DNA from 2 places in the Ochrobactrum sp. PL_is483 genome. Region 1 is predicted to be linked to the other one. Evidence: riboswitches for the same ligand, from Rfam matches in the RefSeq annotation. Region 1 holds a riboswitch; the other holds the start of a gene.
What was found. Region 1 has a riboswitch for FMN ahead of AC0TNJ_RS14245 (DMT family transporter). Riboswitches for the same ligand answer to the same signal wherever they lie in the genome.
Positions count from the first base shown of each region.

Region 1 (14,816 bases):
AGGATATCGACCTCGATGCAATACCGGAAACGCCGGACGCACCGTCTGAAGACGACTGAACTACGGAATGATGGAGTGAACCCATGCGTGACATGATGGGCATGATGAAGCAGGCGAAGGAATTGCAGGCCAAGATGAAGGCCATGCAGGATGAGATCGCCAATATGGAAGCCTCCGCCTCTTCGGGCGGCGGGCTGGTGACGATCACGCTTTCCGGCAAGGGCACCCTGTCGGCGCTGAAGATCGACCCGTCGCTGATGAAGGAAGACGAGGTGGAAATCCTCGAAGACCTGATTATCGCGGCACATAACGACGCCAAGGCCAAGCTCGAAGCGGCCATGGCCGAGAAGACCCAGTCGCTGACTGCGGGCCTGCCGATCCCTCCGGGGTTTAAGCTGCCGTTTTAGGGGAATAGGGCAGTAAGGCATTAGGGCAGTATGTTTTATCTGCCTGAAACGCCGCTGCTGTTGTTTTCCCTATTGCCTTACTGCCCTACTGCCTTATTGCCTTAAAATATGTCCAAACGAATAGCCGGTCCTGAAATCGAACGTCTGATCCAGCTTCTGGCCCGCGTGCCGGGGCTTGGACCGCGTTCGGCCCGTCGCGCGGCGCTGCATCTGATCAAGAAGAAGGAAGCGCTTCTGGTGCCGCTTGGCGGCGCCATGCAGGAGGCTGCCGAAAAGGTGCGCATCTGTTCGTGCTGCGGCAATGTCGATACGTCCGATCCATGCACGATCTGCACCGATGAGCGCCGCGATCCGGCGACATTGATCGTCGTGGAGGACGTGTCCGATCTCTGGGCGCTGGAGCGCGCCGGCACGATGAATGTGCGCTATCACGTTCTCGGTGGTCGCCTGTCGCCGCTGGATGGCATCGGTCCGGACGATCTCAACATCAAGGGATTGGTGGAGCGTGTCGCCGCCGGTGAAATCAGGGAAGTGATTCTGGCGGTCAACGCCACTGTCGAAGGCCAGACGACCGCGCATTACATCACCGACCAGCTGTCGAGCTTCGATGTGCGCGTGACACGGCTTGCCCACGGCGTTCCGGTCGGCGGCGAACTCGATTATCTGGATGAAGGCACGCTTGCCGCCGCCTTGCGGGCAAGAACGACACTCTAGAGCATTTCCAGCAAAAGTGTGAACCGGTTTTGCGTGGGATATTGCGACAAAACAAATCTAGGTTTGGAGACATGCATGGCAGCGGGAAATTGGAAGCGTAGCCTGAAGATTGCTCTCGGACTGGTTGCCAGTCTTGCCATTTCTCCCGCCATCGCCGCGCCCTCGAAGGCACAGATCGAAAGCCAGTATCGCAACTGGCTCGAAAAGGATCTCTGGCCGGAAGCGAAGGCGGCAGGTGTGTCCCGCGCCGTGTTCGATCAGGCTTTCGCCGGGGTCTCGCTCAACTGGAAACTGCCCGATCTCGTCATTCCCGGCGAAAAGCCCTCGACGCCGAAAGAGCAGAAACAGGCGGAATTCGGTGCACCCGGCAAGTATTTCAATGCAAAGACCATGGCGTCGGTCACGAACGGCGGGCAGGCGCGCTACGGCCAATATGCCAGCCTCCTGAAGCGCATCGAACAGAAATATGGCGTTCCGGGGCCGATCCTGCTTGCCGTATGGGGCCGGGAGTCCGGCTTCGGCACGGTGAAGATTCCCTACAATGCCTATGAAGTTCTCGGCACCAAGGCCTTTATGGCAACCCGCAAGGACATGTTTCGCAAGGAACTGATCGCCGCGCTCGAAATCGCCTCCAAGGGCTATATCGACGAAAGCGCCATGAAAAGCTCGTGGGCGGGCGCGCTCGGCCAGCCGCAGTTCATGCCGACCTCCTATCTGAAACACGCCGTCGATTTCGATGGCGACGGCAAGCGCGACATCTGGAATTCGGTGCCCGACACGCTCGCCTCCATCGCAAATTATTTGAAATTGCATGGCTGGCAGAAAGGGCGCGACTGGGGCTTTGAGGTCAACGTTCCGCAAAACCTGTCTTGCTCGCTGGAAGGGCCGGATCAGGGCAAGACGATTGGCGAATGGGCGAAGCTCGGCGTCACCAGGGTGAATGGCAAGCCATTTCCGGCCAATGAAATGAAGGGCGAGGGGTTTCTGCTCATGCCTGCCGGTCGCTACGGCCCGGCCTTCGTGGTGAGCCCGAATTTCTATGTGCTCAAGGACTATAATATGAGCGATCTCTATGCGCTCTTTATCGGCCATGTCGGTGATCGCATCGCCTATGGCGCGGACGATTTCAGCCGTGCATGGGGCGATGTCGGCTCCATGTATCGCTCCGATATTGGCGCAATGCAGAAGCGCATGCAGGCGTTGGGCTATGATGTCGGCAAGCCGGACGGGTTGCCCGGCTTCAAGACGCGCCGCTCCATCGGCCTGTGGCAGGCCAGGAACGGCATGGCTTCCACCTGCTTTCCGCAACCGGAATTGCTGCGTCAGATTCGCTGAATGAGATCGGCAAAAGCCTGCAAGGCTTTTGTCCTGTAGCGGTCATTGTGCTGAAGCATGAGAAACTGGCGTTGCGGGAGAGCAAAGTCGGCCTTTACCAGTGTTCCCGCCGTCAGATGCGGCGCGGCGACAAGCTCCGATATGGCGGTCACATAATCGCCGGAGCGCACCGCCGAACAGATGGCTTCGTTGGAGGGTAGTTCCAGCGCCACATGCAGCCGCGCCGGATTGTAGCCGGAAGCGCGCATGGCGTCCTCGAAAACGCTGCGCGTTCCAGAACCCTGCTCGCGCAAAATCCATCTTCCTTCAAAAAGCCGGTCCCAGTTCAGCTTCCCACCGCCTGCCCAGTCATGGTCGGGACGCACCACCAGAATAAGCTGATCGCTCGCAACCTTGGTGATCGATAGCGACGGTGCCTGCACCGCTCCTTCCACGAGGCCGATATCGGCAACGCCTTCCTCTGTCGCCTGGGTCACGCTTTCCGTGTTTCCGAGCGTCAGCCGCACATCGATCAGCGGATAGGCAGCGTGAAATCGCGCCAGAAAGGGCGGCAGCCAGTAGCTCGCAATGGTCTGGCTGGCATGGATGGCGAGAATGCCGCGCTTGCCGCCGCCAAGTTCCGACAGCATACGCTCGGCGGAACGCGCGCGGGCAAGCGTGGCGCGCGCCTCATCCAGAAACATGCGTCCATCGCCGGTAAGCTCGATCCGCCGGCCGATGCGGTTGAAGAGCGTCGCGCCGTAGCGGTCTTCCATCGTGCGGATGGCCGAACTGACCGCCGAAGGGGTCAGATGCAGGGCTTCCGAGGCTCGTGTCAGGTGCTCCCGCTCGGCAACTTCTATGAAAATTCGCAGTTGTTCCAGTGTCATAGCTGCAATCATTCGATTTTATCGAATGAAATATGCCATATAATGAAATGGAATGAACAGCAAAAATCCGGCATCTGATCGGAAAATATTTCTCATAGGAGCATTTCCAGCAAAAGTGCGAAGCGGTTTTGCGTAGGACAATGCGAATGAAAACCATCAGAATTGAAATGCCAAAATGACATACTCCAAAATCCAGAACATCCTCCCCGGACTCGGCTTGAGCATTGCCGTCACCGCCGCGGCGCTGGCGCTGGAAAAAATCGAGGAGCATTATGCGGGGCGGGCGTGGCTGGAAGCTCTTGTGATCGCCATTCTTTTGGGAACGGCGGTGCGAAGCCTGGCGCGCCCCGGCCCACGCTTCAGCAAGGGCATCAATTTCTCGGCCAAGCTGCTTCTGGAAATCGCCGTCGTGCTGCTCGGAGCCTCGATCAGCGCCAGCGCGGTCATCGAGGCTGGCTCGGGCCTCATTTTCGGCATTGCGGCGGTGGTCGCCGTGGCAATCACCTTGAGCTACGGCATCGGGCGTCTGCTGAAGCTGCCCCATCGCATGGCGGCGCTGGTTGCGTGCGGCAATTCCATCTGCGGTAACTCGGCTATCGCCGCCACAGCTCCGGTCATTGGCGCGGGCAGCGAGGATGTGGCGGCTTCCATCGCCTTCACCGCGATTCTTGGTGTTGTCGTTGTGCTGCTCCTGCCGCTGCTGGTGCCGCTTTTGGGCCTGTCACACACGCAATATGGCGTTCTGGCGGGGCTGACCGTCTATGCCGTCCCGCAGGTTCTGGCGGCTACCGCGCCGGTCGCAACGGTCAGCGTGCAATTGGGTACGCTGGTGAAGCTCGTGCGCGTGCTCATGCTGGGGCCTGTCATTCTTGTTCTCGCGCTTCTTGCCGGAAACAAGGATGCGAACGCCAAGCCCGGCTTCTTCCAGCTTGTGCCATGGTTCATCATCGGCTTTCTGGGCATGATGGCGCTGCATTCGCTGCATCTGATACCCGAAGCGCTGTTGCCCGGCATTCAATATGCCTCGACCATCCTCACCATCATTTCGATGGCGGCTCTCGGCCTTGGCGTCGATGTGCGCTCGGTGGCCGCAGCCGGTGGCCGCGTGACATTGACCGCCATTCTCTCCCTGCTTGCGCTTGGCTTCATCAGCCTCGGGCTTATCCATATGCTGGGCATCGCCTGATGGCATAAATCGACACCGCAATAATTGCGATTGTTGCGGGCGTGAGAACATGGTGCGATGCGGCAACCAACAAGTGAGAGGTTGCCATGGCCCTGTTGCCGCTTACCATGATCCCCGATCCGCTTCTGCGAAAGACGTCCCTGCCTGTCGAAGCCATTGATGACGGCATCCGTCAGCTTGCACGGGACATGCTCGAAACGATGTATGAGGTATCCGGCGCGGGCCTCGCCGCCGTGCAGGTTGGAAGGCTCCTGCGCCTGACTACGGTCGATGTGGAATATCGCAATGGCGAGCGTAACCCCATCATAGCCATCAACCCTGAAATCATCGCCGCGTCCGAAGAGAAAAGCAGCTACGATGAGGGCTGCCTGTCTGTCGGAGCTTCCTACCGCGGCTCGGTTTCACGTCCCGCGCGGATCACTGTTTCCTATACGGACTTGGAGGGCGAAAGGCGCATACTTGATGCCGAGGGGCTTCTGGCCACCTGTTTTCAGCATGAAATCGACCATATGGATGGCGTGCTCTTTCTCGATCATCTGACGGCGGAAAAGCGCGAGGAAATACTGGAGAAAGTGGGGACGCAGGCCATGCCAGATGCCTGAATACTCACGGAGGATGAAACCCCGTTTCGGGCATCCGTGACCAATGGCAAAAGAAAAAGCCCGCCGAAAAGCGGGCTTTTCCATGTTCGGTCGAAACCGGAAAAGATTAGTTCTTTTCCTGCTTCTTCAGAGCGGCGCCGAGGATGTCGCCGAGCGAAGCGCCGGAGTCGGACGAACCGTACTGAGCGACAGCTTCCTTTTCTTCAGCGATTTCAAGCGCCTTGATCGAGACCTGCAGCTTGCGGGTCTTCTTGTCGAAGGCGATGACGCGGGCGTCGACCTTCTGACCGACCGTGAAGCGTTCCGGACGCTGTTCGTCGCGGTCGCGCGACAGATCCGAACGCTTGATGAAGCTTTCCAGATCGTGGTCGACGAGACGGACTTCGAGGCCACCGTCGGTAACGGCAGTCACTTCGCAGGTCACAACGGCGTTCTTGCGCAGTTCGCCGGAAGCTGCTGCTTCGCCGACCTTGTCGCCGGAAAGCTGCTTGATGCCGAGCGAGATGCGTTCCTTCTCGACGTCCACGTCGAGAACGACAGCCTTGACGACTTCACCCTTGTTGTACTCTTCGATGACCTGTTCGCCCGGACGGTTCCAGTCGAGGTCGGAGAGGTGAACCATGCCGTCAACGTCGCCGTCGAGGCCGATGAACAGGCCGAATTCGGTCTTGTTCTTGACTTCGCCTTCAACAACGGTGCCGACAGGGTACTTCTGGGCAAAGGTCGTCCACGGATTGTCGAGGGTCTGCTTGAGGCCGAGCGAGATACGGCGCTTGACCGGATCAACTTCGAGCACAACGACTTCGACTTCCTGCGTGGTGGAAAGAATCTTGCCCGGATGGACATTCTTCTTGGTCCACGACATTTCGGAAACGTGGATGAGGCCTTCGATGCCCGGCTCGATTTCGACGAACGCACCGTAGTCGGTGATGTTCGTGACTGTGCCGGTGATCTTTTTGCCGATCGGGTACTTCGCGCCGATGCCATCCCAAGGATCGTTCTCGAGCTGCTTCATGCCGAGCGAGATACGATGGGTTTCCTGGTTGATGCGGATGATCTGCACCTTGACCGTCTGGCCGATGGTGAGGATTTCCGACGGATGGTTGACGCGGCGCCATGCCATGTCGGTCACGTGCAGCAGACCGTCGATGCCGCCGAGGTCGACGAACGCGCCGTAATCGGTGATGTTCTTGACGACGCCTTCAACGACCTGACCTTCTTCAAGGTTCTGGACGATTTCCGAACGCTGTTCCGCACGGCTTTCTTCAAGAACGGTACGGCGCGAGACAACGATGTTGCCGCGGCGCTTGTCCATCTTGAGGATTTCGAACGGCTGCGGGACGTGCATGAGCGGGGTGACGTCGCGGATCGGACGGATGTCGACCTGCGAACGCGGCAGGAAGGCAACAGCGCCGTCGAGGTCGACGGTGAAACCACCCTTGACCTGATTGAAGATGACGCCGTCAACGCGCTCGCCATTGGCGAACTTCTGCTCGAGCTTGACCCAGCTTTCTTCACGGCGTGCTTTTTCGCGCGACAGGACAGCTTCGCCCAGAGCGTTTTCGATGCGCTCGACGTAAACTTCCACTTCGTCGCCCGGCTTCAGCGTGCCGTCCTTGCCCTTGGCGCCGAATTCCTTCAGCGGCACGCGGCCCTCGACCTTCAGACCGGCGTCGATGATCGCCATGTCCTTTTCAATGGCTACGATGCGGCCCTTGACGACATAACCTTCAGCAAGGTCGTTCGTGGCAAAGGATTCCGCCAGCAGCGATTCGAAATCTGCGAGGGATGGATTGAAATCTGACATGAATACTCCTGGTGCATCCGGAAAATTCATCGGATGCAGCGCCGGGGGTTAGTGTTGCGTTATGCCAGACCTCGGCCCCGTCTTTGCAGACAACCGGCGCGTGGAACGCGAAGTCAGGCTTTTCAGTATGAGTGCAGCCTATATAGGTCCGAACTCAGGATAATCCAGCTTTTCAGGGCACAAAGATATCCGAAAGGCTTGAAAACCTGCCGGATTTATCCCCTATGCTGCGCCAAAGCATGATCGATCAGCTTTTTTGCGGCCAGAAATGCCGCTTCTATACTCATTTCGCTCGTATCAAGCAAGTGCGCGTCTTCTGCGGGCTTCAAGGGAGAATCGATGCGGTTCGTGTCGCGCTCGTCGCGCTTCCTGAGGTCAGCGAGGATTTCCGCAAGATCGGCCTTGTCGCCACGCGCCACGATTTCCTCATAGCGACGTTCGGCGCGCACTTCCGGCGATGCCGTGACGAAGAGCTTTATGGCTGCATCGGGACAGACGACGGTGCCGATATCGCGCCCGTCAAGCACGCTTGAGGGGAGCGCATTGGCGAAATTGCGCTGCGCTTCGACAAGCGCCCGCCGGACCTTCGGCATGACGGCCACTTTCGAGGCAGCTTCGCCGATTGCATGCGCGGAAAGGACGGCCTTGTCCATCTCGAGCAGATCGAGATTGAGCGCGGCTTCTGCCGCTACCGCTTCGTCATCGAGCGGCAGACCCTTGTCGAGAAGCGCCTTGGCGACGGCGCGATAGGTCAGCCCCGTATCCAGATGCGGCATGCCGTAGTGAATGGCGATACGCCGGGCAAGGGTTCCCTTGCCCGAGGCGGCCGGTCCGTCGATCGCGACGATAAACGGCATCATTGCGCGCCGCTCAGTTCGATCTTCGCGCCCAGTCCCGGCATCATGTCCATGAATTCGGGGAAGGACGTGGCGATCATGGTGCTGTCATCGACCGTCACCGGCTTTTCCGATGCAAGGCCCATGACGAGGAAGCTCATTGCGATGCGATGATCAAGATGGGTTGCGACGGTGCCGCCGCCCAGTCCCTTGCCGTCGGGACGGCCACGGACTGTCAGCGACATTTCGCCTTCGGTGCAATCGACGCCATTGGCTTCAAGGCCGCGCGCAACGGCTGCGAGACGATCCGATTCCTTGACGCGCAGTTCGTCGAGACCGTCCATGACCGTTTCGCCTTCCGCGAAGGAGGCGGCAATGGCCAGAACCGGATATTCGTCGATCATCGACGGTGCGCGTTCCGGAGGAACGACGACGCCCTTGAGCTTCGAGGCCTTTACGCGCAGATCGGCGACGTCCTCGCCGCCAGCGAGACGGGCATTGAGCACTTCGATATCGGCGCCCATTTCCTGTAGTGTCAGGATCAGGCCGGTGCGGGTCGGGTTCATCAGCACGTTGCGGATGGTGACGTCCGAACCTTCCACCAAAAGGGCGGCCACGAGCGGGAAGGCGGTCGAGGAAGGGTCGCCCGGCACGTCGATGGTCTGGCCGGTCAGCTTGCCCTGTCCAACGATGCGGATATGGCGCACGCCATCCTTGTCGGTTTCGACCGTCAGGTCCGCGCCGAAGCCCTGCAGCATCTTTTCGGTATGATCGCGCGTCATGACCGGCTCGATGACGGTGGTGACGCCGGGCGTGTTGAGGCCGGCGAGCAGCACAGCGGATTTCACCTGTGCGGATGCCATCGGCACGCGATAGGTGATCGGATTGGCCGTCTTCGGGCCGATCAGCGTCAGCGGCATGCGGTCGCCTTGGGCTGCTTCCACCTGAACGCCCATTTCGCGCAGCGGATTGAGCACGCGGCCCATGGGGCGAGAGGTCAGCGAGGCGTCGCCGATAAAGGAGGTCTTCATGTCATAGGTGCCGACAAGGCCCATGGTGAGGCGCGCGCCGGTTCCGGCATTGCCGAAATCGAGCGCGGCTTCAGGCTGCAGCAGGCAGCCATTGCCGACGCCATTGATGATCCAGACATCGCCCTCTTTACGGATTTTCGCGCCCATGGCCTGCATGGCGCGGCCGGTATTGATGACGTCTTCGCCTTCCAGGAGGCCGGTGATGCGGGTCTCACCCGAAGCCAGACCGCCGAACATGAAGGAGCGGTGCGAGATGGACTTGTCGCCCGGAATGCGGATTTCGCCCGTAAGTGCCTCCGAGCGGCGGGCGGTTGCTGGTTTCGGGGATGCAGAATGGGACATGGATTTTTCACAGTCACATTTTTGGCGCGGACACGCGCCGGGATTGAGAGATAAGCGGGGCTTCCCTAGCATAGTAATATTGTGCGGTCATCCGCGAATACGCGGCGCGGGCGACACGGAGGCGGAAGAGTCTGCGTATGCGCGTGCGTTTGGCTTTGACAAACGCGCCAAATTGCGTTTATGCACCGGACAACACTATAAACGCGCTTAAGACTTGCCCCTTGCCATATGGTTCAGTGAGCAGCATGGTGATGGGCTGTATGCTTCGAGGCAGGCATCCCGGCGCGATATTATGAATTTGTGTCCCCGTGCAAATTAACGAGGCTAGACGTGGCAAAAGCTGAACTTGGTACCAAGCGTATCGACCCGGAAACGGGCAAGAAATTTTACGATCTCAATCGTGATCCGATCGTTTCGCCTTACACCGGCATTTCCTATCCGCGTTCCTATTTCGATTCCACGCTTGAAAGCCGTGTCGTTGAAGAGGAAACCGAAGAGGAAGAACTGGATACGGCACTGGAAAAGCCGGATTTCGTCTCGCTCGAGGATGCTGACGACGAAACCAAGGGCGGCGGCGACGATCTGCCGGATATCGACGACGACGATGTCGATCTGGGCGATGACGATGACGACACCTTCCTCGAAGAAGAGGAAGACGAGGACGACGATATGTCGGGCATCCTCGGCGGTGGCGTCGGCGGCGACGACGAAGAAGGCTGATCCATTCAGCCGCTCCGGATATGATGCTTTTGCGAGGCGGCCTTCGGGTCGCCTCGTTTCGTTTGGGCGCGTCTCGCGTGGAAGACTGACGCGATCTGTGAATTATTTTTGGCAGATGTGAAAAGAGTTGCGATTTAGCTCTTGATCTTCTCGCGAACGCCATTTAATAAGCCGCCACACCGGGCAGCAAGTCCTGCCTGGCCCACCTCGAAAGAGGTCTGATGGGGCCATAGCTCAGCTGGGAGAGCGCCTGCATGGCATGCAGGAGGTCAGCGGTTCGATCCCGCTTGGCTCCACCAAATCCTTCCTGAAATTCCAGAAGACATACCCCTATCCATCGACGCGATATCTGTCCTCGGACAGACGTGTTCGTGCGTCAAAATGATCTCGGTGACATTTAACCGGGTTTTTCGGGCATATGCGCTCGACAAATCCCAAAAAGTTGGTAAGTGAATTTCCAAAGTATTTCAGCATGGCTATTTCGAATGAGCAGGCTTCCTGATTTCGATGGGCTGCGGTTTTTATTGTGTATCGGAATCGCCGTCTTTCATTTTTCTTTCCGCGTTCCGGTGAAGAATGAAGTGTTGACTGAATTTATATTAGCTTTTTCTTATTTTACCGATATCTTCTTTATCGTTTCCGGGCTTTTTCTGGCAAGACGGCGAAATTATCTCTGGAGCTGGCCCCGATATGTTGCCTTTGTCGGAAAGCGGCTGGCGCGGATTTATCCGCTGCATGTGGCTGCTTTCTCGTGTTTCGCGCTGCTGTCCGCCCTCACGGCAGCGGGAATCCTGCGTCCCCAGATTGAGCCCAGCATGAGCTGGCGCGATGGGCTGACCCAGCTCCTGCTGGTCCATAATTGGGGGTTGGGACATACCTTGTCCTATAATTATGTCAGCTGGTCGCTGAGTGCTCTTTTCGCCATGTATCTGGCCTTTCCGCTGTTCGACCTGCTTTGCAGGCGGTTCGGAAGCTGGGTCCTTGTCGGCGTCATCGTTGCTGCTGTCGGTGGTGAATATCTGGCGCAAAGGCTTGGCGTGTTGTCGCTGACCCGCATTCAATTGTCCGATTTGGGCGTCTTCCGGGCCTTGCCTTCCTTTCTCTTCGGAATGTGGCTCGCCCGGCGGGAACACCCCGTAATGCCCGGCGCGGTCATCAAGACCTTGCTTGCCGTCTGCCTGATCGCCTTCCTGTTCTGTCATCCCGAAAATGGGCCGGGTGAACCCAATACGCTTGAAGGTCCATGGCGGCTCGCCTTCCTTTATGCGTGTATCTATGTACTTTATGCCGCGTCCAGTCAGGGCATCTACACCCCGCTGCAATGGCGAGGATTCACGAAGCTTTCCCGTTACAGCTTTGGCATATTCATTCTGCATCCGTTAGTGGGCATGATTTTCTTCAAGTTGACTGCGGATCGGTGGGGTGGCACGACGGCGGGCGCGGTTCTGGTCATTTGTGGGGCTGCTGTTGCCAGCGTATTGATTGCGGCCGCCGCCTATCACCTGTTCGAGAATCCGCTTCACCGCTGGCTGGTGAAAAGAATCGACACCTGGCTCGGCAGATACGAGCGCGGCTCTGCCGAAACCACGCAAGGCTGCCTGCCTGTCGTTCGATAGACAGCCTTGCCGGGTCGGTCAGGCGGTGCGCGTCGTGCCGCTATCCTGCCGCATCAGATAGAGCGATGCACCGACGATGAGGGCCGCTCCCGGCCAGAAGTTGATGCCGGGCGTGGCGGCAAACACGATCCAGCCGAAAATAACATTGATCGGCAGTCGCAGATCGTCGAACGGCTGCAGATAAACCGCATCCGCGATCGAATAGGCGGCAATCTGGAAATATTGCGCCAGGGCAGTGAAAGCGCCGATGACGATCAATATGGACCAGATCTCGACGCCGGGTGCGGTGATTGCCGACATGCTGAGGCCCGATGCCAGCCAGAGCGCCGCATTGATGGGGGTGAGCAGCACCAGCATATAGGCCGAAATGCTGGCGGGCTTTTCAAAGCGGGTCAGATATTTGGTCATCACCGAATAGCCTGCCCAGAGCGCTGCGGCGAGGATCGGCAGCAGTGAGTAGACCGTATAGGAATCCGACCACGGCGCGATGATGATTAGCGCGCCGACAAATCCGGCGAAGGTGGTGAGCAGGCGCGCCGGTGTCACCTTTTCCCGCAAAAACAGCCGCGCGCACAGAATGACGAAGAAGGGCGATGTCATGGATAGCGCAACCACCTGCCAGATCGGCACGTGGGCCAGCGCGTAAATCCACACCTGCACGCCAGCGGCGGCCAGTGCGACACGCACGACGTGGAGGCCGAGGCGGCTGGTGCGCAAGGCCCTTGCGCCATCGCGAATGAGCAGGGGCAATGTCAGCACCAGGGCGATCACATATTGCCAGAAGGCAATGATGACCGATGGAATGCCGGTGCGCGTTCCAGCCCATTGGGTGGCGACATTGACTGCGGCATAGGCCGAACAGGCCGCGACCATCAGCGCTGCGCCGCGCACGGTGGGTTTCAAAGTTGGGACAGAGGCAAGTTGGCTCAACGGTTTCTTCCCTTTTTCAAGCCTGCTACCTCAGGGTACGGGAAGAAAAACTGCAGGACGAAGACGGCAAGCCGTCCAGCCAGGCATGATTCCAACCTCGTTCTCTCTCATCCGGACTATGACCGTCGGCTTCGGATTTGCACCGAATCTGCTGACCCTGATACGTTTTCGTGTCAGGCGCTCGCGGGCTTCGGGTGTTTCACCCGTTACCGCCGGTGGGGAATTTCACCCCGCCCTGAGAACTGGATATTTCTTTTGCACCGGATGGCATGAAGTTGCATCCGATGCTGGCAATAAATAGGCCCCGTTTTTTCACAAGGCAAGATACTCACTGCTCGTGCGGCAATGATGCGCCCTGATGCCTTTTGCTGCGCCCTTGAGTGCCGTGCCATGGAAAAGCATGGACGGATCGGAAACTCTCTTTTAGAAATCCGTGACGGAGTTGATCGGGTGAGGGTCAGGCTCCGCCTGGTTCTGGGAGGAATGATGAGCACCAACGCAGTCCCCACGCAGTTTTCGCATGACCGCCCCCTGTGGCAGCCGGATGCGGGGCGCATCGTCGCCAGCAATCTGGAGCAGTTCCGCATTCGCGCCGAACAGCGCTCAGGCCTGAGCCTGCCGGATTATGCCGCGCTGCATCGCTGGTCGGTGGAGGATCGTGCCGGATTCTGGACGCTCATCTGGGATTTTTGCGACGTCATCGGCGACCGCGGCGGCAAGGCGCTGATCGATGAAGGTCATATGCGCGAGGCGCGGTTCTTTCCGCAGGCGAAGCTCAATTTCGCCGAGAATCTTTTGCGTTACAAAGGCGACGGAGAGGCGATTGTCTTTCGCGGCGAGGACAAGGTCGAACGCCGCCTGACGTGGAACGATCTTCACGCGCTGGTCTCCAAACTCCAGCAATTCATGCTGACCGAAGGCGTTCAGCCCGGTGACCGTGTAGCGGGCATGATGCCCAATATGCCGGAAGCGGTGGCGCTGATGCTGGCGGCAAGCTCGATTGGCGCGGTCTGGTCATCCTGTTCGCCGGATTTTGGTGTGCAAGGCGTGCTGGATCGTTTCGGCCAGATAGAGCCGAAACTCTTCTTCGCCTGCGACGGCTACTGGTATAACGGCAAGCGCATCGACGTGGCCGACAAGGTTGCCGAAGTGACGGCAAAACTGCCGGGGCTGAAGCGGGCTGTCATCGTCACCTATCTGGGTGAAGCGGACGCTGTCGCCGACAAGGCGGAAAAGGCTATTGCGCTCGATGCGGCCCTTGAGCCGTTCCGGGCGAAAGACGTCGAGTTCACCCGACTGCCTTTCGATCACCCGCTTTATATCCTGTTTTCCTCCGGCACGACGGGCATTCCGAAATGCATCGTGCATCGGGCGGGCGGCGTGCTGTTGCAGCATTTGAAGGAACACAGCCTTCACGCGGACTTACGTGAGGGCGACCGCTTTTTCTATTTCACCACTTGCGGCTGGATGATGTGGAACTGGCTGGCTTCCGGCATTGCCTCCGGCGCAACGCTTTTGCTTTATGACGGTTCGCCCTTCTATCCCGATGGCAATGCGCTGTTCGACTATGCGGCAGCTGAGCGCATGACCTATTTCGGCACCTCGGCGAAATTCATCGATGCAGTGCTGAAAGCCGGGCTGAAACCGGGGCAGACGCATGATCTGTCGGCGCTGCGCACGATTTCGTCCACCGGCTCGCCCCTGTCGCCGGAAGGTTTTGCTTTCGTTTACGAAGCGATCAAGCCGGATGTGCATCTGGCCTCGATTTCCGGCGGAACTGATATTGTCTCCTGCTTCGTTCTGGGCGTGCCGACCGAGCCGGTCTGGCAGGGCGAGATTCAAGGGGCTGGTCTCGGCATGGCTGTCGATGTCTGGGATGATGACGGCAAGCCGGTGCGCGGGCAAAAGGGCGAACTCGTCTGCACGAAGGCTTTCCCCTGCATGCCGCTGCAATTCTGGAACGATCCGGGCGACGCAAAATATCAGGCCGCCTATTTTGAGCGTTTCGACAATATCTGGTGCCACGGCGATTTCGCCGAATGGACCGGGCATGACGGCATCGTCATTCATGGCCGCTCCGATGCCACGCTCAATCCGGGCGGCGTGCGCATCGGCACGGCGGAGATCTACAATCAGGTCGAGCAGATGCCGGAAGTGGCCGAGGCGCTGTGCATCGGGCAGGATTGGGACAATGATGTGCGTGTGGTGCTGTTCGTGCGGCTTGCCGAAGGCGTGGCGCTCGATGACGACCTGAAAGCGCGCATCAAGGCCAAAATCCGCACCGGCGCGACGCCGCGTCATGTGCCTGCAAAGATCGTTGCCGTATCGGATATTCCGCGCACCAAGTCGGGAAAGATCGTGGAACTGGCCGTGCGCGACATTGTGCATGGACGCGAGGTGAAGAACCGCGAGGCGCTGGCC
Region 1 covers NZ_JBVPGS010000037.1:95,068-109,883, forward strand. Annotated here, with positions in the region: gene AC0TNJ_RS14180 (DNA polymerase III subunit gamma/tau) at 1-59, shown strand, start outside; gene AC0TNJ_RS14185 (YbaB/EbfC family nucleoid-associated protein) at 84-407, shown strand; gene recR (recombination mediator RecR) at 516-1,121, shown strand; gene AC0TNJ_RS14195 (lytic murein transglycosylase) at 1,197-2,456, shown strand; gene AC0TNJ_RS14200 (LysR substrate-binding domain-containing protein) at 2,444-3,325, opposite strand; gene AC0TNJ_RS14205 (YeiH family protein) at 3,501-4,511, shown strand; gene def (peptide deformylase) at 4,598-5,113, shown strand; gene rpsA (30S ribosomal protein S1) at 5,220-6,920, opposite strand; gene cmk ((d)CMP kinase) at 7,136-7,777, opposite strand; gene aroA (3-phosphoshikimate 1-carboxyvinyltransferase) at 7,777-9,129, opposite strand; gene AC0TNJ_RS14230 (TIGR02300 family protein) at 9,460-9,849, shown strand; tRNA gene AC0TNJ_RS14235 (tRNA-Ala) at 10,073-10,148, shown strand; gene AC0TNJ_RS14240 (acyltransferase family protein) at 10,335-11,465, shown strand; gene AC0TNJ_RS14245 (DMT family transporter) at 11,484-12,395, opposite strand; FMN riboswitch at 12,491-12,642, opposite strand; gene AC0TNJ_RS14250 (acetoacetate--CoA ligase) at 12,882-14,816, shown strand, end outside.

Region 2 (14,816 bases), on a different contig from region 1:
ACCGATACCATAGACCACATGCACGAGGATCAGCCCCCAGATCGTGCCTGCGATTCCCAGAAAACCAAGTACGCGCGCCATCGGAATGAGCACGATCTGGAACGGAATGAAGCACGACAGTAGCAACAGGCCGAAAAAGATATTCGATCTGCGGAACTGCCATTTCGTCAGCACATAACCGTTTAAAGCGCCGACGATGGTCGAGATCGCAACGGCTGGAACGACCATCAGGATTGAGTTGATGAAGAACGGCTTCAGGCCGGTTGGCTGTACGCCGATCTGCGCCGTCGACCACGCGGACAGCCATGGCTCGATGGTCCATTGCTGCGGCAGATTCAACATGCCGCCCTGACGGATTTCATCAAGGGGTTTGAAGGAGTTGACCAGCATCACATAGAGCGGCAGCAGATAGTAGAATGCAAAGATCAGCAGTGCCGTGTAGATCAGCGCGCGTGTCAGCTTTCCGCTGCTGATGGCATTGTCTTGCGACTGGGCGCTCATGACCGCGACCCTCCGCGAATTTCCGAATAAAGATAGGGAATGATGATCGAGAAGATCATCACCAGCATGATGATTGCCGATGAAGCACCGATACCCATCTGGTTCCGGGTGAATGTATAGGAATACATGAACGTCGCAGGCAATTCTGTAGCCTGACCCGGTCCACCACCGGTCAATGCGATCACCAGATCATAGGCCTTGATCGCCAGATGAGCGAGAACCACGAACGCCGACAGGAAAACCGGGCGCATCAACGGAATGATGATGCGGCGATAGATGGTGCCCGTTGAAGCGCCGTCAATTTGGGCCGCCTTGATGATCTCGTTGTCGACACCGCGCAATCCTGCCAGAAACATCGCCATCACGAACCCGGATGATTGCCACACCGCGGCGATCACCAGACAGTAGATTGCCATCGTATTGCTCTTGATCCAGTTGAACGAGAAACTCTCCCAACCCCATAGATGCATTGTGTTTTCCAGACCAATGCCGGGATCGAGAAACCACTTCCATGCCGTTCCGGTCACGATGAAAGACAATGCCATTGGATAGAGATAAATTGGACGCAGAACACCTTCGCCGCGGATTTTCTGATCAAGTAGGATCGCAAGAGAAAGTCCGATAACCGAGCAGATAATGATATAAAGCGACGCAAAGATTGCCAGATTGGTGATTGCCCGCCACCAATGGGGCAAGGCCCAGAGTTTGGTGTAATTCGCGAGTCCGACAAAGCCATAGGATGGCAGCATTCGGCTGTTAGTGAGCGAGAGAACGCCGGTATAGATGATGAAACCGTAGACGAACACCAGCACTATGAGAAAGCTCGGACCCAGCACCAGCTTTGGCACCAGTTCCTGTAATCGGCTGTTACGCTGCATATTTGCGTCACCCTGTTTGCGCAGTTGGGGCTCTACGTCCCAATATAAGACGCGGCTCCGGACATCAGTTTGATGGGCATTCTGGCGCCTCAGCCAGATATGGGCCGAATGCACCCAAGAAGTTCAATCCGCTGCAATTTCCGATGGAAACATGCAGAGTTTCATCATGCAATTGTTGTTTTGATTTCTGGCTGCAATCGTCGTCACCTTCAAATATGTGGCCAATATCCGAAGTGCTTGAGATACGAGGCGTCCAGAAGGTTTCCTGGACGCCTCTCTGCGGTTATTTCGCAGCTTCGACAGCCGATACCAGTTCCTTGACCGCATCTTCCGAAGAAAGCTGACCGTTGAACTGACGGGTTACGACATCATAGATAGCGTTCTTGACTGCTGCCGGGTTGGCATAGCCATGTGCCATGGAGCCCAGCATCGTGCCCTTTTCACTCGCTTCCTTTTCGTCAGCGATAGCTTTCTTGCCACAAGCATCAAAGTCCGTATCGGGCACATCGGTACGCGCTGGAGCCGATCCCTTCACCACATTGAATGCCGACTGGAAAGCCGGGCTCTCAATCGCCGATGCCATTTCAAGCTGAGCCGGAACCTTGTCTTCCGAGACCTTGAACATAGCAAACATATCGGAATTGAATGTGATTGCGCCCTGCGTACCCGGGTAGCGCATGCAGACAAAGTCTTCACCCGGCTTCTTGCCAGCCTTGATGAACTCGCCCTTGGCCCAGTCGCCCATAAACTGGAGACCGGCCTTGCCTTCGATAACCATCGCCGAAGCAAGATTCCAATCCCGACCGGAGAAATTGTCATCAACATAGGAGCGCAGCTTCGTCATACGATCGAAAGCCTGCTTCATCGTATCACTGCCGAGCGTATCGGGATCAAGGTCGACAAAGGCCTTCTTGTAAAAATCAGTGCCGAAGGAGAGCACGACGGCGTCAAAGATCGTGGCGTCCTGCCATGGCTGCCCGCCATGAGCGACCGGAGTGATCCCCTGTTCCTTGAACTTGTCGAGCAAAGCGATCAATTCGTCCCAATTGGTTGGCTCCTTACCGCCAGCCTTCTCGAGCGCTGCCTTATTGATCCACATCCAGTTTGTGGAGTGAACATTGACGGGAGCCGCGATCCAGTGACCGTCATACTTGGCAAATTCCTGCAAGGGGGCCGGGATAACCTTTTCCCAACCTTCCTTGGTAGCGATCTCATCGAGGTTGCCAAGAGCCCCCTGCTCTGCCCAGTCACGAATGTCGAAGCCGAGCATCTGCACTGCCGTCGGCGCATTGCCCGCCGTAACGCGCGCGCGCAATACCGTCATGGCTTCTGTACCGCCGCCGCCGGCAACCGGCATATCAGTCCAGCTGATGCCCTTTTTTTCAAGGTCCTTCTTGAGAACATCAAGTGCGGCAGCTTCACCGCCGGCCGTCCACCAGTGCAGAACTTCAACATTCTGCTTGTCCTGTGCATTGGCAACAGGCGCCATTCCGGCGAGCAAGGCACAGGCGGCCGTACCCATCGCAGCAAGCTTCAAAAGTTTATGCATGTCTACCTCCCGTAGAAACAAACGAAACTAAAACTATCGGATACTCGGCCAAGCCTCTGCTTATGCGCAATAATCCGCTTCGTCATTCCTATCCGCACCTCCTCGGTGCGGACCAGAAACCGACTGCACCACACAGCCTCTTTCTGTTAGTCACTGCCGCAATATGATGCGAAAGCTCCCGCTTTCACCTGCGCCCCGACCATCCTTTGACGGCGTTTTTCCTGAAATCCTCCACCTCACTCTTACGCCGCCTCGCCCCAATTGACAACGTTGTCTTTTATGAATGCGAAATATCTTCCAGACAAGGTATGGCACGTAGGATAGGCCTCAACCCTCCCAGCCTGTCAATAGTTCCTATCCGACAAAACGGGAGAAGCCCAATCGATTAAAACTGCAAGTAGAGCCAACAGCCTCAAAAACCGTTGGAAAAGAATGGGTTACCCTTTGAAAGACGGCAATCTACATGCTTCTGATGCAGTGAACTTCAAAGGTGGCAGCGGTCGTAGAAATTCCCTCCTCTCCTACTGGACAAGCCATCGACAAGGGCATAAGTTCGCGCCGCTCGCATAATAGTGTGCGGGTTTGTTCTCGGGGCGGGGTGAAACTCCCCACCGGCGGTATGAAGCACAAGCTTTGAGCCCGCGAGCGCCTGATAGGGGTCGATTCGGCTTCAATTCAGGGTCAGCAGATCCGGTGAAATGCCGGAGCCGACGGTTAAAGTCCGGATGGAAGAGAGCAATTGATCGCCAGGATTGTGCCATTTCGGTGCCGTCTAGCGTTCTTTTGTGCGCCCTGATTCTAGTTTCGTGAGGAACCTATGAACCAGAGCTATCCGAACAAGACTTCCTTCAAAATTGCATTCGTTCAGGCTCGTTGGCACGCCGATATTGTCGATGAAGCCCGCAAGAGCTTTATCGAAGAACTGTCCGCAAAGGCCGGCGCCAACGTAGAAGTCGAAATCTTCGATGTTCCCGGAGCCTATGAAATTCCGCTCCACGCCAAAACCTTGGCAAAAACCGGGCAATACGCTGCGATAGTCGGTGCGGCCTTCGTCGTGGATGGTGGTATATACCGGCACGATTTTGTCGCCACTGCGGTTATCAACGGCATGATGCAGGTTGGTCTTGAGACCGAAGTTCCAATTCTCAGCGTTGTCCTGACACCGCATCATTTCCATGAAAGCAAAGAGCATCGTGATTTCTTCCATGCACATTTCAAGGTGAAAGGCGTGGAAGCAGCCCATGCCGCTTTGCAGATTGTCGGCGAACGCAGCCGCATTAACGCGCTCGTATAAGTGCTGGCCTGACCGGCACCTAAAAAGGCCGGTCAGGCTTCACGATAGAATGCGGATGGGTATAAATATCGAAATCATCGCCTCGAACCAACGCAATAAGCGTCAGGCCAGCGTCCTCCGCCGTCCGAATGGCCAGTGCGGTCGGTGCCGAAATGGCGGCCAGAACCGGCACGCCGAATAGCACAGCCTTTTGCACCATCTCCACCGATACACGGCTTGTAATGGCTACAATTCCTATCGCCGGTGTAACATTCGTGCGGGAAACTGCGCCAACAAGTTTGTCGAGCGCATTATGACGTCCGACGTCTTCGCGGACCGCGACGAGTCCGTTTTCCGGTGTATAGAATCCAGCCGCATGGACGGCTCTGGTTTCTGCATTCAGTCGCTGCTCTTCCGCGAGCGACGCTACAGCCGCTCGCACTTCTCCTGCCGTGAACCGCCTTTCCGCATTTTTCAAAACGTTTAGCGGTCGCAACGCATGTTCGATCGAATCTATGCCGCACAACCCACAACCTACGGGTCCCGCCATAAACCTGCGCCTTGCAGCAAGCCGCTGCTCCTGTGGTTCGGCCAGTCTGATCTGTATGTCTATGCCCTTTTCAAAGGCAACAGCCTCAACCGCTTCGATCTCGGAAATATGATCAACGATATTTTCAGTCAGAGTAAAACCGATGGCAAAATCTTCAAGATCGTCCGGCGTCGCCATCATAACGGCCTGTGTCGAGCCATTGTAACTTATAGCCACCGGCACTTCTTCCGGCACTGTGCGCATGCTTTCATTGAAGCCTGACGCGCGATGCGCGAGATACGGCACCTTTCGGCTTGTCGTCTGGATCATCATCTCATTCTCGTCCGTCACGCGTCATGAACCCAACAGTTTCATGTGGCACGAAATCAGCTTTTATGTAAGGTGCCACCAAACAAGCCCCACGGTTCGGGGCAAGCGAGGAAGAGATGGATATTCGGCAGATAGACGACAATTACTCGGTTTCAGGCCAGATCGAACCTGACGACGTGCGCGACATTGCGGCGGAGGGCTTTCGCACAATCATCTGCAATCGGCCCGATCACGAAGGCGGGCCAGATCAGCCCGAGTTCGCCGAGATTGCACGCGTTGCAGAAAAGGCTGGCTTGGCAACCTACTATATCCCGGTTATCGGCGGACAGCTGACGCAGGAAGATGTAGATGCGATGGCAGCAGCACTGGATGAAGCCGAAGGACCAATTCTTGGCTACTGCCGATCGGGTGCACGCTCTACGAATATTTACGGGATCGTACAGCAGCAAAGGCGCGGATAAAGAACGAGCGCAGGCTATGAGGACGGTGAAGCCGCAAAGGCATTTCTACAGTCTTTGCAAACATGGCAATCATCGTCCTGAAAGCCGGGCGCGGCCCGAATGAACGGCGCGCGATGTGTGGGCGCAATATTGACGATAATAGCTCATGCCGGTGCGCGCCACCGTCGCGACAACACCGCCAAGAACGAGCAGCCAGCCAATGGCCTGTGGCCAGTTAAAGCTTTCGATCCCGCCGCTGAGCGCCACGATAAAAATACCCGCCCAGAGCAGAGCAGCCGTGCGACGCCAGAACACCGGATTGAGTTCGTCAAAGACGGCTTTCCACAACGAGTGAACAAGGCAGGCGAAAAAAAGAGCCGCGGCCAGGCCGATATTGAGCAACTCGACCGGAAGCCATTGTTGCGAAGTAAGCATCGTTTCCATCATCCACTTAACCAACATTCGTACGAAGAAACCCGTTACGGATTTATCTTGCGATCCGAGTACTGTTACTGTTCGTCCTATTCAGCTTTCGCTTTGTGGCCGCAACGTGTTACAAGCACGGAAAGCTCCTTCGGATAAATTCACTTATTATTGCGATCACGCGAAATATCGTGTTGAAAACATTGCTCTATTTTAAGTGCCCCGACGGATCAGGCACCTCGCAAGCCCTTCGAGAGATTGAGGAATTTGTGGTTCCACGCTGCTGGTTTTTGGACGCAATGTTGCATGTGCGACCACGCAGGGTAACAGCTTTGTAACAATTCGGCAGAGAAAAACCGCTTCTGGAAGCCCTCCAGAATTCGCAATTATTCACAAGCACACGCTATTAGACAGCTTTTACTTGTTCGCCGCCCTTTTGCGATAAGATTACCGCCGATGGGTCTACGGAAGCTGGTGCATTTGCAGGACGTCCGAACAGAAAACCCTGAACCTGTTCACAACCCTCTTCAATTACCATGCGATGCTGGTCGAAGGTTTCTATCCCTTCTGCCACCACCGGCAGGTCCAGGCTGCGCCCCAGCCCGACGATGGCTCGGACAATGGCTCTCGCACTGACGTCCGTTTCCATGCTGGTAATAAAACTGCGGTCGATCTTGATTTTGTCGAATGGGAAACTTTGAAGATTGCTGAGTGACGAATAGCCGGTACCGAAATCGTCCATAACAACACGGACGCCTGATTTCTTCATGCGGCGCAGCAGTTCAAGTGTCGTCGATCGATCCCTCATCAGAGCGGATTCTGTTATCTCCAATTCCAGTCTCGTCGGATCAAGGCCGGTTTCTGTGATGATCGAGTTGACAGTATCCGGCAGACTTATCAGACGGAACTGCACGGGTGACAGGTTGACCGCGATTGTCAGATGCTTCTCCCATCCGGCAGCTGTGCGGCAAGCTTCACGTAAAACCCACTCGCCCAGAGCGACGATTGCTCCGGTTTCCTCCGCGATAGGAATGAAAACTTCCGGTGGTATCTGACCACGTTCGGGATGGTTCCAGCGAACAAGCGCCTCGTAGCCCGTGCAGCGTCCATCAGCAGTGGCAAACAAAGGTTGATAGGCAATACTGATCTGGCCGCGAAGCATGGCATGGCGCAAATCAGCCTCCATCTGGCGACGTTCGCTTATCTCACGATCCATTTCCGGCGAATAGAACGCTACCATACCGCGCCCTTCCGTCTTCGCTCGATAAAGCGCAACGTCTGCAGCATGCCGGAGGGCTGCTGCATCCTTGCCATCATTCGGATATAGGGCAACACCAATGCTGACACCGACAGCAGTTGGATCGAGTACTGTATTCAGTTCTGACCGGAAAGTTTCCAGTATCTTCTCACTCAGTTTCCGCGCACCTCTGGGCTGGGGTACACCAACCTGCAGAATAATGAACTCGTCACCGCCAATACGTGCGGCCGTATCTATACCGTTGATGCAGCGTTTCAGAATGCTGGAGACCGTCTTCAATACCCGGTCACCTTCGGCATGGCCGAAAATGTCGTTCACAGCCTTGAACCGGTCCAGATCAAGCGCCAGGACGGCGAAAGGTTCGCGATTGCGGCGCGCGACGGCATTCGCAAGCCGTTCCTCGAGAAACACACGATTGGGTAAATCGGTCAGCGCATCATGCCGCGCCATATACTCAATCTGGCGCTGGGCCGTGCGCTTTTCAGTAAGGTCCCGCACAGCAAGCACCTCGCAAGGGCGCCCCTGATACTCAATCGTATGAACCGCCAATTCAAAGATGCGCTCGTCATTTGGGAACCGCGGCGCGGCTTCGATTGCGTCTTGACGGGAAGCACAGACAGGAAGCCCATCAGCCGCCAGCAACAGCTTATCGGGAGCAACACCCAGGAGTGCCTTTTCGCTGCGCCGCATGAGATCGGAAAAACGGTCGTTCATCTCGACTATCCTTCCATCCCTGATAACAGCCAGCCCCTCCAGCGTAGCGTTCGCAAATCCCTTCAAGTCGGTCATGTAACGATCTATGAAGACTGCAACAATCGTCATCAGCGCTGCGATGCATACCACGGTGGCGATGGCCCCGATCAGCCAGACCCGACCGACACCGAGAGGGTCAGCGGCAGGAAGGGCAGGATTTGGAACCAGTTCGGTGGATGCAACCGCTGTGAAATGGAGCGTGCAAACCGCCAATACTCCTCCCAAGGTCGGGAGCAGAATACGCATCCAGCCTGAGGCATTCGTCACGAACCAGAAAGCAGCCAGCAAAAACAGGACCGATATTATGCAGCCGACGATCACTGGCGGGAGATCATAACGAACATCGGCAGCCGCCTTGACTGCATTCATACCCATGAAATGCATCGCTGCTATCGATAGTGTCGCCGAAATGCCCGCAGTCAGGGCGTATTTGAACGTAGTTCCCTTCAGAAAGCGAAGGCTCAACCAAAAGCCGAGGACGGCGATTACAGCCGATAGAACGGTGATGGTGAAATCAAACTCGATTGCGACTGTGCCGGTATAGGCGAGCATGGCTACAAAGTGGGTTGCCCATACGCCCAGTCCTCCCGCGAATGCACTGATTGCAAGCCAATTGTCGCGGCGGCTTTCCGTGCATTCACGCGCACGGGCAAACAACAGGAAAAATGCAAACATGCTTGCAAATGAAATGGATGCAGCCAACACTACAAAAGGCTGATCGTGCTGTACTGTCACGCATTCCAGGACTTTAAACATGTCGCCCCCTGCGCCCGCTTTAGGTGCAGTTCTTATAAAATACAACCAAAATACTGCCGAGACTGCGCTTGGCTTACCGAATAAAAATATCGGCAACTATTTAAGTATTTCTGAATTATCGAATATACCGATTAATGCCCGCCGATGGTGCAGGAGAAATCAGACACGCTTTGCAAAACGCTTCCCGACGCGGGCAAGCAATATCACGGGCAAAATTCCGACCGCTACGATAGCCAGCGCAGCAATAGACGCTTCTTCATAAGTTCCGCGCGCGGCTTCCCCATAAAGATGCGTCGAAAACGTTTCAATGTTAAGCGGCCGCAACAAGAGCGTTGCAGGCAGTTCTTTCACACAGTCAACAAACACGAGCAGGCCAGCCGCTACGATAGCTGTTCTGGATAATGGCAAATGGACTGCAAAAAAAGTCCGAGTGGCTCCACGCCCGAGCGTGCGCGATGCATGGTCCAGCGAGACGGGTATGCGTTCCAGTCCGGAATCTATCCCGCCCGCAGAGATGGCAAGGAATCTGACGACATACGCGTAGACAACCGCTGCACCTGTTCCGATAAGCACCAGCCCGGCAGAGTATCCGAGGAAATGTGATGTGAACTGATTGAAAAGATGATCAAAGCTGCCGGCCACCACCAGAATGCCGATTGCGACAACGGTCCCCGGTGCCGCGTATCCCATTGTCGACAGACGATAAGACCAGCGAGAAACTGTGCTCGGGAAAAGCCGGGCAGCATATGCGACGAGCGTTCCGCAAATCAACACCAGAACCGTTGCCGATGACGCGAGAACCACAGTATTGAGTGCTTCTCCGATCAATCGTGGCGACACTCCGGCGAAGCGCATCCGTTTAATGGCCTCCACGATCAGGTAGATCGCAGGCAGAACGAATCCAATGACAATGGGCAGCGCGCAAAGGCAGAACAACCATGCACCCCGCCCTTTTCCGACCACCAGTGGTTCGAAACCGCGCGAATGGCGGATATTGGAAGCAAAGCGCTGCTTGCGGCGTCCCCAGCGTTCTATTGAAACAAGGGCAACCACCAGAAACAGAAGAGCGAGCGCCAATTGGGAAGCTCCCGGCAAATCCGAGCGCGTTATCCAGGTGGTGTAAATCGAGACGGTTAATGTGCGAATCCCTAGAAATTCGGCAGCGCCTACGTCATTGAGGGTTTCCATCAGGGCAAGACTGACCCCAACCGCCACGGCAGGCCGGGCCAGCGGCAATGCAACACGCCAGAAAATGCCTTTGCGGCTGACTCCCAGAGTTCTTGCCGCTTCGATAAGGCTGGCGGACTGGGTAAGAAACATTGCCCGCGTAGGAATATAGACATAAGGGTAAAGAACGAAGCCCAAAAGGATGATGCAACCGGCCATCGAGCGGATATCGGGCAAGCGGAACTGGCGCGGGCTATCATATCCCAGCACGAAACGAACCGCGCCCTGCACTGGCCCGATTGGATGCAGGATATCAAGATAGGCATAGGCGATAATGTATGTCGGCACAGCCAATGGCAGCAAAAGCGCCCATTCCAGCACACCCCGCCCCCGAAAATCGTAAGCTGTCACCAACCATGCCGCCGATGTTCCAAGAAAAGCCGCTATGATCCCGACCCCGGCGAGCAAAATCACCGTTTCGAGAAAAGCGCTTGGCAAGTTGGTGGCGAACAAATGTGCCCATAAGCCCACAGAGCCTTTTAGGGCTTCCAAAGCGAGGGCGAGAACCGGCAATAAAACCAGAACTGCGACAAGAACCGAGAGCCATAGCCAGCTGCGCCCTGCCCTTGCGGGTTGCAAAACTCGTTTCCGCACGGTGGCAAAGGCTTCCATCGGTCTCTCTATAGTGCAACGCCGGCGCATGGACTGCACCGGCGTTAGTCTCATCAGTTCAATCGGCTTTTAGTTATCAAAACCGACTTTGTCGACCAGTTCGCTTGCCTGTTTGCGATGGCTGACGATTTCAGACAGCGGAACACTGTCGATCTTCAGTTCACCGAAGGATTCCACGATTGGATCAAGCGGCGCGCCCGGCTTGACCGGATATTCGAAATTGGCCTTGGCGTAGATCTGCTGAGCCTCATCGGAGACCAGATATTCGAGCAACTTGACCGCTGCATCCTTGTGCGGAGCGTTCTTTGCAATTGCGGCGCCGCTGATATTGACCTGCGTTCCGCCGTCCTTGAAAGTCGGCAGCAGAACCTTGATGCCCTCGCCCCAGACCTTCTGCTCATCACCGCCCTTGCCTGAACGCATCAGGCCGACATAGTAGGAATTGGCCACAGCGATATCGCAAATACCACCGACAATATCCTTGGCGCCGTCGCGGTCTCCGCCCGCCGCCTTGCGCGCCAGATTATCTTTCAGACCCTTTAGCCATTCCTCGGTCTTTTCCGGGCCATAATGCGCGATGTAATCCGCAAAGAGAGCGGTATTGTAAGGGTGCTGGCCGGCGCGGATGCAGATTTTGCCCTTCCACTTCGGATCGGACAGGTCCTCATAGTTGATCTTGTCAAGCTCAAGGTCCTTCGCGGCATAGACGACGCGAGCGCGCATGGAAAGTGCAAACCAGTTATCCTTCGCATCGCGAAGTTGTTCCGGTACAGCCTCTTTGAGAATCTTGGAGTCGACAGGCTGGGTCAGGCCCTTGTCGACGAGGTCGACCAGGTTACCAGCGTCCACCGTCATAAGTATATCAGCAGGCGAATTCGCGCCCTCGGAGGCCACGCGTTCTGCCAGGCCATCCTTCAGGAAAACTGTATTCACCGTGATTCCGGTGGACGACTTGAAAGCATCGAGCAGCGGCTGGATAAGGCCCGGCTCACGCGTCGTGTAAATGTTCACTTCATCTGCGTGAGCGGCTCCTGCGAACAGCGTTACTGCGACGAGAGCGAGACCAGAACGCGCAAACTTGAACATTTTACCTCCAGATGGATCTGTTTAATTTGTAATTATGAGCGAAGCAATCAAGTTATATGCCAGGGCTTTATTACGGTCAATTACCCCGGTGCTTCGACCGCATATATTTTCTGTCATTTCGTAAAAATCAGCGCCTTATCCCAATGAGGGCATAGAGCAATATTCGTGGCGGATTCCGGGAGCTGCCGTTCCGTACGTACGATCAGACGCTGTGTTGTGCCGCTTACTCTCACGGCCAGCTCTTCGCTTTCACCGAGAAATGTGCGTGACTCGATATAACCGCGCATTGAAGCTTTGCCGACTTCACCGTCAGTCAGAATCGTAAAATCGCGGGGACGCAGATAGGCAAAAGCTTCGATATTTGGTTCAAACTGTCCTACTATGGCAACAGGCCCAAAGGAAGTGACCAGTTCGCCCCCCTGGATCTTTCCCGGTATTATATTGAAATCACAGAAAAATTCTGCCGCATAACGATTAGTCGGCTGGTCGTGCAATTCGCGGGCGGGCCCGTCCTGAACTATTTCTCCGGATCGCATCAACACAACCCGATCTCCTGTAGAAAGCGCCTCCTCGGCTTCGTGCGTTACGATGATCGCCGTCGTGCCGAGTTCCCTCAATAAAGCCACCGTCTCGCGGCGGACCCGGGCGCGCAAGCCTCTATCGAGGTTCGAAAATGGCTCGTCCATCAGCAGAAGGTCTGGTTTCGGCGCAAGGGCCCGGATAAGGGCAACGCGCTGCTGTTCGCCTCCTGACAACATATGCGGATAGCGATCCGCCATATGCGAGAGTGAGACCAGTTCCAAAAGCTCTTTTGCCCGCGCATTCGCCTCATCACGCGACATTTTTCGCAAGCCGAAGAGAATATTTTCTTTGACTGACAAATGCGGAAACAGAGCGTAATCCTGAAAGACCACACCAACATTTCGCGCTTCCGGCTCAATAAAGACGGACGGGCCGACAAGCGTCTTGCCGCCCATGGTGAGCGTTCCACTGTTCGGAACATCGATGCCCGCGATAATGCGCAACAGGGAAGTCTTGCCACAACCGGAATGGCCCACCAGACAAATTATCTCGCCCGCCTGGACATCAAGCGACACATCATTGAGCGCACGCACCGCGCCAAATTGACGGCTGATGCCGGATAGCGTCAGCGCCGGACCGGAATGTCCGGAAAACTGTCGTTCGTTATGCAGGTTGCGTGCGTCCATCAGCCAGATCGCGTATTCAGATTGCAGTTCATGCCGATATAGAGACACATTCTCCAGAAAGCTACCAAAACAGGACAGAATATCTCAGGAATATTGTAATTAAGTATTTTTTGAACGGGGTATCTGGTTGATCGTGAGCCAAAAGCGGGCGATGGTCACGATGCTTCCACATGCCGAAAATCACCACGTTGGTTCGCAGGAGAATACAGAATGGGGCCGGTCACGGATAAGGTGGCGACAGCCGAAAGCTTACCGCAGGAAACCAAGATCGCCGTCATCGGCGGCGGCATTATAGGTGTTTCCACTGCCTTGTTCCTGGCCGAACGCGGCATCCCCGTCACTCTTCTTGAAAAGGGAGAGATCGCGGGAGAACAATCCAGCCGCAATTGGGGCTGGTGTCGTCGTACCGGACGTGACAGCCGTGAAATGCCGCTTATCGTCGAAAGCATGCGGCTATGGGAAGGCATGAACGAACGCACAGGGCGCGAAACCGGTTTCCGCGTTACCGGCATCGCCTATGCGGCTGAAAAAGAAGAACAGATGGCGCTCTATGCCGAATGGATCAAAATAGCGCGCGAACATGGCATTCAAACAGAGCTTCTCAATGCCACGCAGGCTGCCGCACTTGCACCGGGTATCAATCGTCGTCTGACTGGCGGCATGATGACACCGCTCGACGGCCGAGCAGAACCGCAAAAGGCCGTGCCCGCATTTGCCGCGAAAGCGCAGGAAAATGGTGCCGTCATTCTACAGAACTGCGCCGTACGTGACATTGAGACGACCAATGGCCGCGTCACAGCCGTCCTCACGGAAAAAGGTCGACTGCGCTGCGAGGCAGTCGTCGTCGCTGGGGGTGCCTGGTCCAGACTTATTTTCTCTGGTTTCGATGCACATCTGCCGCAATTGAAAGTTCGTTCCTCCGTCTTTCGGACGGCACCAATTGATGCCGGTGTGGAAGCCGCGATTGCTTTTTCAGATTTCGCTCTCCGCAGGAGGCTCGACGGCGGGTATACGGTTGCAAGTCTTGGCGGATCCATTGCGGATATCGTGCCTGACAGCTTCCGATTCTTCCGCGATTTTATACCGTCACTTTCCACCGAATGGCGGTCGTTGCGGTTCCGGTTTGGCGAACGCTTCTTCGAGGAAGCGTTCCAATGGAAGCTCCGCCCTGCCGATCAGGTCTCGATCTTCGAGAAAATCCGCATGCTCGATCCTGCTCCACACAAGGCCGCCAATGCTCAGGTATTTGCAAAACTGAAGCAGACAATCCCGTCCTTCGCGTCGGCTGTTATAGCGCAGGAATGGGCCGGTCTGATCGACACAATGCCGGATGTCATCCCAGTTATTTCCCCCCTTCCCGGCATCGAAGGCTTGATTGTTGCCACGGGCTTTTCAGGGCATGGTTTCGGCATTGGCCCAGGCGCAGGCAAGCTTGTGGCAGACATGGTTGCAGGCGAAACGCCAATCGTCGATCCCTCGGCGTTTCATATATCTCGGTTTTCCGATGGGTCCAAAATCCGCATCGAGAACTGGGGATAGCGTTTCCAACTCGGACTATTCGATTATCCCACAGGCAAACCGTGCTCCACCGCCACCAAGCGGCTTGGGTTTGTCGGAATAGTTATCGCCACCGACATGGACCATCAAAGCCTTGCCTTTAACTTCATCCAACGTCTTGAGACGCTGGGCGGTGACGCTTTGCGTCACATCTCCCTTGGCATCGGCTTTCAGCAGAGGCAGATCACCAAGATGCCCCTCGCCTTCGGGGCCCATGTGATGCTTGGAATGGGAGGGGTCGAAATGTCCGCCAGCAGCTTGTGCCGGTGCCGTTTTTCCGTCCTGTTCAGCGGGTGCGCAGCTTCCATTCTCGTGAACATGAAACCCATGCTCGCCCGCAGGAAGGCCGCGCAAATCCGGTTTGAATTGTAATCCACCGGCAGTCTGCGAGATCGTGACGGTGCCGATTTCCTTTCCTTGCCCAGTCGGCAAAGCC
Region 2 covers NZ_JBVPGS010000040.1:572,177-586,992, forward strand. Annotated here, with positions in the region: gene AC0TNJ_RS20965 (carbohydrate ABC transporter permease) at 1-501, opposite strand, end outside; gene AC0TNJ_RS20970 (carbohydrate ABC transporter permease) at 498-1,379, opposite strand; gene AC0TNJ_RS20975 (ABC transporter substrate-binding protein) at 1,663-2,928, opposite strand; FMN riboswitch at 3,509-3,669, shown strand; gene AC0TNJ_RS20980 (6,7-dimethyl-8-ribityllumazine synthase) at 3,746-4,222, shown strand; gene fdhD (formate dehydrogenase accessory sulfurtransferase FdhD) at 4,242-5,063, opposite strand; gene AC0TNJ_RS20990 (protein tyrosine phosphatase family protein) at 5,177-5,521, shown strand; gene AC0TNJ_RS20995 (hypothetical protein) at 5,591-5,935, opposite strand; gene AC0TNJ_RS21000 (bifunctional diguanylate cyclase/phosphodiesterase) at 6,330-8,690, opposite strand; gene AC0TNJ_RS21005 (ABC transporter permease) at 8,850-10,529, opposite strand; gene AC0TNJ_RS21010 (Fe(3+) ABC transporter substrate-binding protein) at 10,599-11,615, opposite strand; gene AC0TNJ_RS21015 (ABC transporter ATP-binding protein) at 11,729-12,823, opposite strand; gene AC0TNJ_RS21020 (NAD(P)/FAD-dependent oxidoreductase) at 13,034-14,362, shown strand; gene sodC (superoxide dismutase [Cu-Zn] SodC) at 14,378-14,816, opposite strand, start outside.
Region 2: another riboswitch for FMN. It lies ahead of AC0TNJ_RS20980 (6,7-dimethyl-8-ribityllumazine synthase); the one in region 1 lies ahead of AC0TNJ_RS14245 (DMT family transporter).